DNA from 3 places in the Serratia odorifera genome. Region 3 is predicted to be linked to each of the others. Evidence: predicted binding sites of a transcription regulator. Region 3 holds the regulator's gene; each other region holds the start of a gene.
The links. Region 3 encodes LexA, which represses DNA repair genes until DNA is damaged. Its sites were predicted from a motif close to TNCTGTATGTACATACAGNA; they were not measured.

Region 1 (3,280 bases), on a different contig from region 3:
TGCCGTGGATACCGGACTGTACCTTGATGTAGCCGTTTTCCAATTCCAGCTGGCCGCCGAAGATACCGGTGTTAGGGCTGTGGCCGATGGCGATAAACACCCCGGCAACCGCCAGGTCGCTGGTGCGTTCTTCATGCCGGGTGCTGCGAATGCGCACGCCGGTTACGCCCATTTCATCGCCCAGTACTTCGTCCAGAGTATGGTCGGTGTGCAGCACGATGTTGCCGTTGTTGACCTTGTCCATTAACCGGTCAATCAGGATCTTCTCGGAACGGAAACTGTCGCGACGGTGAATCAGATGCACTTCTGCGGCGATGTTGGACAAATACAGCGCTTCTTCCACGGCGGTATTGCCGCCGCCGACCACCGCCACTTTCTGGTTACGATAGAAGAAACCGTCACAGGTGGCGCAGGCGGAAACCCCTTTACCCTTGAATGCCTCTTCGGTTGGCAGACCGAGGTAGCGGGCGGAAGCGCCGGTAGCGATGATCAGCGCGTCGCAGGTGTATTCACCGCTGTCGCCAACCAGGCGGAATGGACGGTTCTGCAACTCCACGCTGTTGATATGATCAAAAATGATTTCGGTCTGGAATTTTTCTGCGTGCTCGCGCATGCGTTCCATCAGCACGGGGCCTGTCAGGCCTTCCGCGTCGCCCGGCCAGTTCTCCACTTCGGTGGTGGTGGTCAGTTGACCGCCCTGTTCCATGCCGGTAATCAACACCGGATTCAGGTTTGCGCGTGCCGCATACACTGCCGCGGTGTAGCCCGCTGGGCCAGAGCCCAAAATCAATAACTTGCTATGTTTAGCCGTGCCCATGAATAACCTCTTTTCCCACAATGGCGGACAATGAAACCGATTGTAGGGAAAATGCGACAGTAAAAAAAGCACCAGCGGATGTTGTTAACGATTTGTTTGATAGCTATTGCCTATTAATTAATAAGTTGCCAGCGAGGGCAGAGCAAAATACAGCAATTTAATTTATATGAGCCACTGCGGAAAGAATAAACGGCAATGAATGAAAATTCACATTTTTGCCGGGTTTATGCCGCTATCTGCCACGCTTTTTCCACCAGCGATTCATAACCAAAAATGGGGCGCTGACTTTTCTTAACGGTACGTTCTTCTGATTTTGCTTCTTTTACTTTGACAATCCGCTGCGCATTTGCGAAAACATCATAGGAAGAAGAAATTATCCCCGCGCACAGGGTTTGACAGACAGGCTGTGCAACGGGAAAAGAGGGTAGTGAAGAAGCACTAACGCAGTCGGTTTCCAGTCGAAATCGGCGGCAAACAACAGGCATCGGGTCTTCGCTTGGAACGAGCCCTTAACACATTGACGTTGGCTAGGGTGTGGCAAGTGCAGGGAAGAAAATAAGAGAGACAATAAGAATGGCAGACAATAAGAAACGCCCGGGTAAAGATCTCGACCGTATCGATCGCAACATCCTGAATGAACTGCAAAAGGATGGCCGCATTTCGAACGTTGAGCTTTCAAAGCGCGTGGGGTTATCCCCAACGCCGTGTTTGGAACGTGTGCGTCGCCTCGAGCGTCAGGGTTTCATTCATGGTTATACCGCATTGCTTAATCCGCATTATCTGGATGCATCGCTGCTGGTTTTTGTAGAAATCACCTTGAACCGTGGCGCGCCAGACGTATTTGAGCAATTCAATTCGGCAGTACAGAAGCTTGAAGAGATTCAGGAGTGTCATCTGGTGTCCGGCGATTTCGACTATCTGTTGAAAACCCGCGTACCGGATATGTCGGCTTACCGTAAACTGCTCGGCGAAACGCTGCTGCGTCTGCCGGGGGTAAATGACACCCGTACCTACGTGGTTATGGAAGAAGTGAAACAGAGTAACCGTCTGGTTATCAAAACACGGTAAGGTGCAGGTGCAAAACCTGATAAAATTCGTTACACTCCTGTTTATTCATACAGTTTCGGCGCCGGGGAAGCTTCTCGGCGCTGTTACGTTATCCGCTAACAGGAACCTGGAGAGCCTTTCTTGAGCCAGGAATACACAGAAGATAAAGAAGTTACCCTAAAGAAACTCAGCAGTGGCCGCCGGTTGCTGGAAGCTGTGTTGATTGTGGTAGCGATTTTTGCCGTTTACCTCATGGCTGCGCTGGTCAGTTTCAATCCATCTGATCCGAGCTGGTCACAGACCGCATGGCATGAGCCGATTCATAATCTGGGCGGTGGCGTAGGGGCCTGGTTGGCCGATACACTGTTCTTCACCTTCGGGGTGCTCGCCTACGCGATACCACCGATCATGGTCATCCTGTGCTGGGTCGCTTATCGCCAGCGCGACAGCGGTGACTATATCGACTATTTTGCGCTGTCACTGCGCCTGATCGGCACATTGGCGCTGGTACTCACCTCGTGTGGGCTGGCGGCGCTTAACGTCGATGACCTCTATTACTTCGCTTCCGGCGGCGTGATCGGCAGTCTGCTGAGCAACGCCATGCTCCCGTGGTTCAATGGCATTGGCGCTACTCTGGCTCTGCTGTGCATATGGGCGGCCGGTCTGACGTTGTTCACCGGCTGGTCCTGGCTGGTGATCGCCGAAAAGATCGGCGGTGCGGTGCTGGGCGTGGCGACCTTTATGACCAACCGTTCGCGCCGTGACGAGAGTTATCATGACGATGACTCTCGTTATATCGATGAGCCGGAATCTGCAGGCCATACAACTGCGCCCACGCTTGCCGCGACTGCCGCCAGCGATAACGACGACGTGCTGTTCTCTGCGCCTTCCGTAACCGAAAGCGCACAGCAGGCGGCCGACCCGCTCGATACTCTGCGTGCCACCGACGATGAGCACACCGGCGTTGACCAGGTGGTGCCTGAGGCTGCGACCACGGCAGCGGCCTCGCCAGCGGTGCCGGCTGCTGCAGCGGTGCCAACGGCTGCGGTGACCGCTGCGCCACAGGCGCCGACGTCGGTCAGCCAGCAGCCAATGAGCGCTCAGCCGGATAACGCGCTGCCGCCGTTGTATTCTTTTGAAATCCCGGAAGAAACGCCAACGCCGAAAACGCCGCATCAGGTTGATCCCTATCAGGATGCCGATGAGCCGCCCCTGGGCGACTGGCAAACTGCGCCGGCCACGCCGCATGAATCATCGCCGTTTGATTTCTCTGCGGCGCAGCGCGCCAGCAGCGAGGTTGAGGTAGGCAACGGCTTTGCCGCCGCAGACGCCGCCTCGCCGGTTGACGGCAAACCACAGGTTGACGCCGCGGCTGCAGCCAGCGTTGCCGCTGCAGCCGCCAATACCTTTATGCCG
Region 2 (3,280 bases), on a different contig from region 3:
CTGCCAATTGAACGCCCTGCGCTTTGAAAGCACCGTTGTTCACGCTGCCTTTGTAAGGCATACGGCCAAGCCAGTCATAGCCCAGCTCGAAGCCCAGGTATTGGTTCGCTTGGTAACCCAAGAACGCACCAGCACCCAGTTGGCTTTCATGAGTAGGACCGTTGCCGATGCCTTTCTCATAACCGTTGCCGTAGAAACCTACGTCGTGATACTGGGACCAGCCCAGTTTGGCACCGGTGTACCAGGTGTTATCTTTTGGGGCGGCTTGCGCTACGGTAGCGAAACCAGCCAGTGCCACTGCTAATGCGATAGCTGTCTTTTTCATTTTGCGCCTCGTTATCATCCAAATAGGCAATGAGCTTTAAAGCTAATTTTTAAGCCCTTGGTTAAATTCCTTCGCCAAGGTTTATGCCCTCGTTTGTTACTCTGCCAGTTTTTCTGGCGTTATAGAGCAACCTTGGCGATGTAAAGTCTACAACGTGGCGCGAAAGTTACAAGTGTGATGTGATAAAGCTCTAAAAAAAAACGCAGAATTGTACATATTTGCTAACATTTTCTGGTCATTTTTTAGCCATGCCTTGCTGCAAAATGCAGTGCGGAACCGCAGCCGCTCTCGTTTTGTGACTGATCTCTAGAAGGTTCCGCTGCTGAAGAAGAAAAATAATGAGAAAACTCCTAAATTCACTCAATGATACAAAGAAGAGTGAATTTTTAAGGTCGAACACTGTCCTTGGTTCGAGTTTGTGACGGGTTGAGGACGCATGATAAAGCCGTAGGCATTTCCCAACTCGGCCGCACGACGTAATTTTAGCCTATCTTCATCCGTCAGGTCGGGTAACCAACCTAAAACCACGCTGTAATTTCCCGTCAACAACGCTTTTTCCATGGCTTCGACCGTATTTAGCGGGCTGATTTGGCTCAGCTGCACCACTTTATCGATCGGCAAGCCCGACTGCTGTAGCCAGCGTTTGCTCAATTTCTGCTGTGGCGTCAGCCATAATAGCCAACGCGATTGCATGCCCAGTTGCTGCAATAAAGGCAGTAACAGTTGCGCTACTGCGGGTTGATGCTCGTTGTAAACAAGTTCACTGATAAGACCATTTTCGTTGTTCGCGCCGGAAACCGGGGCCGAGTGATTCATTGCACGCGCGCTGTGGCTGAAATGGGGTTGGTAGAGTGATTGAGTACGCATAAAGTATCCCGCCGTAGTGTTACTGTATGCATATACAGTACATGCGGTCAGTCAGAAGATCAACCCAATTTTTAGTAACACCTCGCAGATTTGCGATTATTTTTTGAGCTGGAGGCTTTTCTCATTGGCACCGTCGGGTTTAATGCGTATTTTTTCTAATTACTTGTTCCCGTTACTTTTATTCTATTGACACAGGCAATGGTTTGCCGCAAATGACCGAGGGATAACCTTATGCAAGGAACAACGAACGCCAGAGTAGTCCAGGCTAAAGCCTGTTTTTCCGCCCTGGGGAGAATAACCACCCGCTCACAGTTTGGCGGCTACGGGTTGCTGGTCGACGGCATCATGTTTGCCGTGGTCGCCGAAGGCGAAATGTATCTGCGTGCGACCAGCAGCCTCGAAAGCGTGTTCCGTGCGCGCGGCATGGCAAATATGGTGTATTCGAAGCGCGGTACACCGATCGTCATGCGTTATTACTACGTCGACGAGGCGTTATGGCAACAGCGACAAGAACTGTTTGCCCTGGCGTGGCAGGCGATGCGTGAGGCGCGCAAAGAGGTTCAGGTAAAAAAGCAGAGCCATGAACGGTTGAAGGATTTGCCGAATATCGACGCCGCGCTGGAGCGTCTGCTCTGGCGTAGCGGGATCTGCGGCGTCTACGAGCTGCGCCTGCAAGGGGCGAAAGAAACGTTCCTCAGATTGCAGCGAGAACAACGCCGCCTGGGGCTGAAGGTGCTGTTATCACTGGCCGGCGCGCTGGCCGGCTACCATCACGCCGCCTTGCCGACAGAGCTGCGCAGCGAACTGCTGACATGGTTTAACGCTGTCATCATACCGCCGCGTCAGGACAGTCTTTGCCCGTAGCGTTACACATAAGCGTATCCATCAGTGGCTGCCGCCGATCTGCGCATTGAGCGCGGTCAGTTCCGGCAGCAGGGCAAGCACCAAGCCAATCTGTTGCAATACCAGTTGTTCTTTGCTTTCCGGCTCGGGTGTTAACTGAGTGATACGCACGGACAGCGACTCCAGCGCCTGCGTGATGCGTTTGCCATCCTGTGCTTCCTGCTGTAGCGCACCGTCGACGTAACACACCGCATCATTAAGCAGTTGCAGTACTTCGGCACTGGCGAGTCGTTCCCGGTGAGCGCCCAGCGCGGAGATATAGCTTAATAAGGTATGATTGAGGCACAGCAGCCGGAAGGCGGCTTCCTGGGTGGTTTTATCTGCTTTGGGATCGGCCGACATATTGGAGATGACCGATGCCAGCTCTGCATCGCTGTTATGGGCATCTCGCCGTGCGATCCGGTACTGCAGGCCGTTATCTTTGCCCTGGTGGTATTGCACCATAATGGCGTCCAGATAACGGCAATCGGCATTCAGCGTTTTGCTGACGATGGCCGGCAGTTGGCGGAACTGCCAGTCTGGCCAGATAAAGGTTACCGCCGCCCAGGCAATGGCACAGCCCAGTAGCGTGTCGTAGACGCGTGGCGCGGCCACTTCAAACCCTTCGCCGAGCAGATTAAAGCACAGCAATACCAGCAGGGTGATAAACATCGTTGCGTGGGCGTACTGCACGGTACGGAAGGCAAAAAACAGCACGCCGCTGATCACGATCAGAATCAGTTGCCCTTCAACCGACGGTACAAAATACAGAATCGGCAGGCCGACCAGAATCCCGGCCAGCGTACCAACGATGCGTAATGCCAGGCGGCGGCGGGTAGCATTATAGTTGGGCTGGCAGACAAACAGGCTGGTGAGCAGGATCCAGTAGCCGTGCTGCATGCCGGTCAACTGGATAAACGCATAGCCGACGCACAGCACTACAGACATGCGGATTGCATGGCGGAACAGCGCCGACTGCGGGGTCAAGTGGCGACTGATGCGCAGGCGGATGTCACTCCAACCGGTAAGACGATCGTCTGACAGGCTGTTTTCTTCCGCCTGGCCATTGGCGAGTGCCTGTTCCGATTCGATATTGGCCAATTGGGCATCAATGGCGCGCAAATTGGTCAACAGATGCGACAGTGCTTTAGTCAGTTCGCGGTTCTCCGTGACGAGCGTCAGGTGCGAGAGGGCCTCTTCAATGCG
Region 3 (3,280 bases):
TGGAATGTAACCAGATATAAACAAAAAGCAAAAAATACAGCAAAGAAACTAATGAATAGCCAAAGTCAGTGGCTACCGGCGTGGGCAAACCAGGTGCCATTCACGCTGTGCCGGTGCCAAACCCAGCCTAATGCCAGGCCACGCAGGCCGAGAAACACCGCCAAGGCCAGCCACAAACCGTGGTTACCCAACCATGGCAGGGTGAACAGCGTCAGGCCATACCCGGCGGCGGCGACCGCCATACTATTACGCATCTCCGCGCCGCGCGTGGCGCCGATAAACATACCATCCAGCAAATAACACCACACGCCCGCCAGCGGCAATAGCACCTGCCACGGCAGATAGAGGTTGGCCAGGGCGCGCAGCTCCGGCAACGACGTCAGCGCAGCAACGATGTGCTGGCCGGCGACGGCATAAATCAGCGCGAAGCCCAGCGCCACCATACATGCCTGCCGACATGCCGCACGCCAGATGCGTCGCAGCTGTCGATCGTCCCTTGCCCCATAAGCATGGCCGGAATGCGCCTCAACGGCATAGGCAAAACCGTCCAGCGCATAGGCGGTAAAGGTCAGCAGGTTCATCAGTACCGCATTTACCGCCACCACCTCGCTGCCGAGACGTGCGCCAAAGATGGTCAACGAGGCAAAGCACAGCTGCAGCAATAGCGATCGCAGCATGATGTCGCGGTTGAGCGCCAGCAGGCGACGCAGATTGCCACGCCAGGCGTGGCGCAGCATTGCCGGTGTAATACCACGCAGGCGCATCACCCGCCAACTGAGCCACACCCCCAGTAGCAGCGTGGCATATTCGGCAATGGCGGTGGCGGTGGCTGCGCCCTGCACGTTCCAGCCCAGCCCCATCACCAACCAGATATCCAGTACGATATTCAGCAGGTTGCCGACGATCAGCAGGATCACCGGCGCGCGCACGTACTGCACGCCCAGCAGCCAGCCCAGTAATACCAGGTTTGCCAAGGCGGCCGGCGCGCTCAGCCAGCGGATTTCCAGGAACAGCCGGGCCTGCGCCAACACCTCGGCGTCGCCACCGACGATGCTCAACGCCAGGTCGATCAACGGATGACGCAGCAGCACAATGGCCAAACCAGCCAGTAGCGCCAGCATCAGCGGTTGCATGAAGGCGCGCGCCAGTGCCAGGGGATTTTGCGCCCCCAGCGCCTGCGCGGCCAGCCCGGTGGTACTCATGCGCAGGAACAGTAACAGCATGAACAGGAAGCTGGTTGCCATCGAACCGATCGCCACGCCCCCCAGATAGTTCGGGCTGTCGAGATGACCAATCACCGCCGTATCCACCAACCCCAGCAGCGGTACGGTGATATTGGAAAAGATCATCGGCAGCGCCAGACGCCACAGGGCTTTGTCGGTATCGCTGGTGAAAGTGGCAAGCAGGCGCATAGTAACATGTTCCCGTAGGTACCCACGCTCTGGCAAGGGGAGCGATTTACCGGCTACGCCTTGAAAGCTCTTGGGTATGGTGATGTTTTGACGATGGCATCGCCCCAGAACGGGCTGAGGCGATTAGGTTCGGGGGACTGCGAGTTAGATCCAATCACCGTTGCGAATGACGCCGACGGCCAGGCCTTCAATGGTGAAGTTCTGCTGACGAAGATCGACCACAATCGGTTGAAACTCACTGTTTTCCGGTAATAACTCTACCACATTACCGTGTTTTTTCAGGCGTTTGACGGTGACTTCGTCTTCAATGCGCGCCACCACCACCTGGCCGTTACGCACGTCCTGGGTTTTATGCACCGCCAGCAAGTCGCCGTCGAGAATGCCGATATCGCGCATCGACATGCCGTTGACCCGCAGCAGGAAGTCTGCGTTTGGCTTGAAGAGCGAAGGATCGACCTTGTAGTGCCCTTCGATATGCTGCTGCGCCAGCAGTGGCTCACCGGCGGCCACCCGGCCAATCAGCGGCAGGCCGTCTTCATCTTCCATCAGCAGACGAATGCCGCGCGAGGCGCCGGAGACGATTTCGATGACGCCTTTGCGCGCCAGGGCCTTGAGGTGTTCTTCAGCGGCATTAGGCGAGCGGAACCCCAGACGCAGCGCGATCTCGGCACGCGTTGGCGGCATGCCCGTCTGCGAAATATGATCGCGAATCAGGTCGTAGACCTCTTGCTGTCTGGTAGTTAATGCTTTCATTCCGCCCCCTGTTTGTTTATACAGTCTTGCTGTGAGTATATACAGGTGAACGTGGATTGGGAACTGGAGAATGAATAAAAATCAGGGATTAGCGAGGTGCTGCGCAACATCGATTGCCTGCCGCTCAAACCAGGTATTGCCACAGTACGCTGACCCAGACAAACAGCGCCAGTGCAATCGCCAGCGACACCGCCGCCGAGCCCATGTCCTTGGCGCGGCCGGAAAGCTCGTGGTGTTCAGTGCCGATGCGATCGACGATCGCCTCAATCGCACTGTTGAGCATTTCGACAATCATCACCAGTACCACCGAACCGATCAATAAAATGCGCGCTATCGCACCCACATCCAGCCAAATCGCCAGTATGATGGCCAGCACGGTCGCCACCAGTTCCTGGCGAAACGCGGCTTCATGCTGCCAGGCGGCGGTCAATCCCTTATAGGAATATCCGAAAGCTTTGATGACGCGAGTCAAACCGGTTGCTTGATTTGCCATGTTGCGGTGTGCCTTTTATAAGTGATAAGTCATAATCTTAACGGCTCTGGTTTTTTTAACACCACAGATCTGCTACCCGGTTTCTGGTATGCTTGCGGCGCATTGCTAACAAGAGGCTTCACGTTGTTATGTCAGGTTGGCGTAAAATTTATTATAAATTATTGAATTTACCACTAAAACTGTTGGTAAGAAGTAAGGTTATCCCTTCAGATCCGGTCACGGAGTTAGGGTTGGATCCCTCACGGCCGATTTTGTATGTTTTACCTTATAATTCCAAGGCGGATTTACTGACGCTGCGCACCCAGTGCCTGGCGCAGGATCTGCCCGATCCGCTCACTCCGTTGGAGATCGACGGCGCCGTACTGCCGAGCTACGTGTTTATCCACGATGGCCCGCGCGTATTCCGCTACTACACGCCGAAAGAAGAGTCGGTAAAACTGTTCCACGATTATCTCGACCTGCACCGCAACAATCCGGATCTCGATATTCAGATGCTGCCGGTTTCGGTGATGTTTGGCCGTTCGCCGGGGCGCGAAAGCCACGGTACGCCGCATCTGCGTCTACTGAACGGTGTGCAGAAGTTCTTTGCCGTACTGTGGCTGGGACGCGACAGTTTTGTGCG

Region 1: ACCC84_RS01740 (DNA translocase FtsK 4TM domain-containing protein) is a predicted target of LexA. The motif match lies at 1,921-1,940, and genes of this name have one in related genera.
Region 2: sulA (SOS-induced cell division inhibitor SulA) is a predicted target of LexA. The motif match lies at 1,213-1,232, and genes of this name have one in related genera.

Annotation. Positions count from the first base shown of each region.
Region 1 is NZ_JBGMUT010000001.1:367,878-371,157, forward strand. It holds gene trxB (thioredoxin-disulfide reductase) at 1-817, opposite strand, end outside; gene ACCC84_RS01730 (hypothetical protein) at 1,042-1,302, opposite strand; gene lrp (leucine-responsive transcriptional regulator Lrp) at 1,391-1,885, shown strand; gene ACCC84_RS01740 (DNA translocase FtsK 4TM domain-containing protein) at 2,006-3,280, shown strand, end outside.
Region 2 is NZ_JBGMUT010000001.1:454,749-458,028, forward strand. It holds gene ompA (porin OmpA) at 1-325, opposite strand, end outside; gene sulA (SOS-induced cell division inhibitor SulA) at 686-1,192, opposite strand; gene ACCC84_RS02070 (TfoX/Sxy family DNA transformation protein) at 1,424-2,056, shown strand; gene yccS (YccS family putative transporter) at 2,078-3,280, opposite strand, start outside.
Region 3 is NZ_JBGMUT010000003.1:40,274-43,553, reverse strand. It holds gene dinF (MATE family efflux transporter DinF) at 66-1,412, opposite strand; gene lexA (transcriptional repressor LexA) at 1,557-2,165, opposite strand; gene ACCC84_RS10630 (diacylglycerol kinase) at 2,290-2,658, opposite strand; gene plsB (glycerol-3-phosphate 1-O-acyltransferase PlsB) at 2,787-3,280, shown strand, end outside.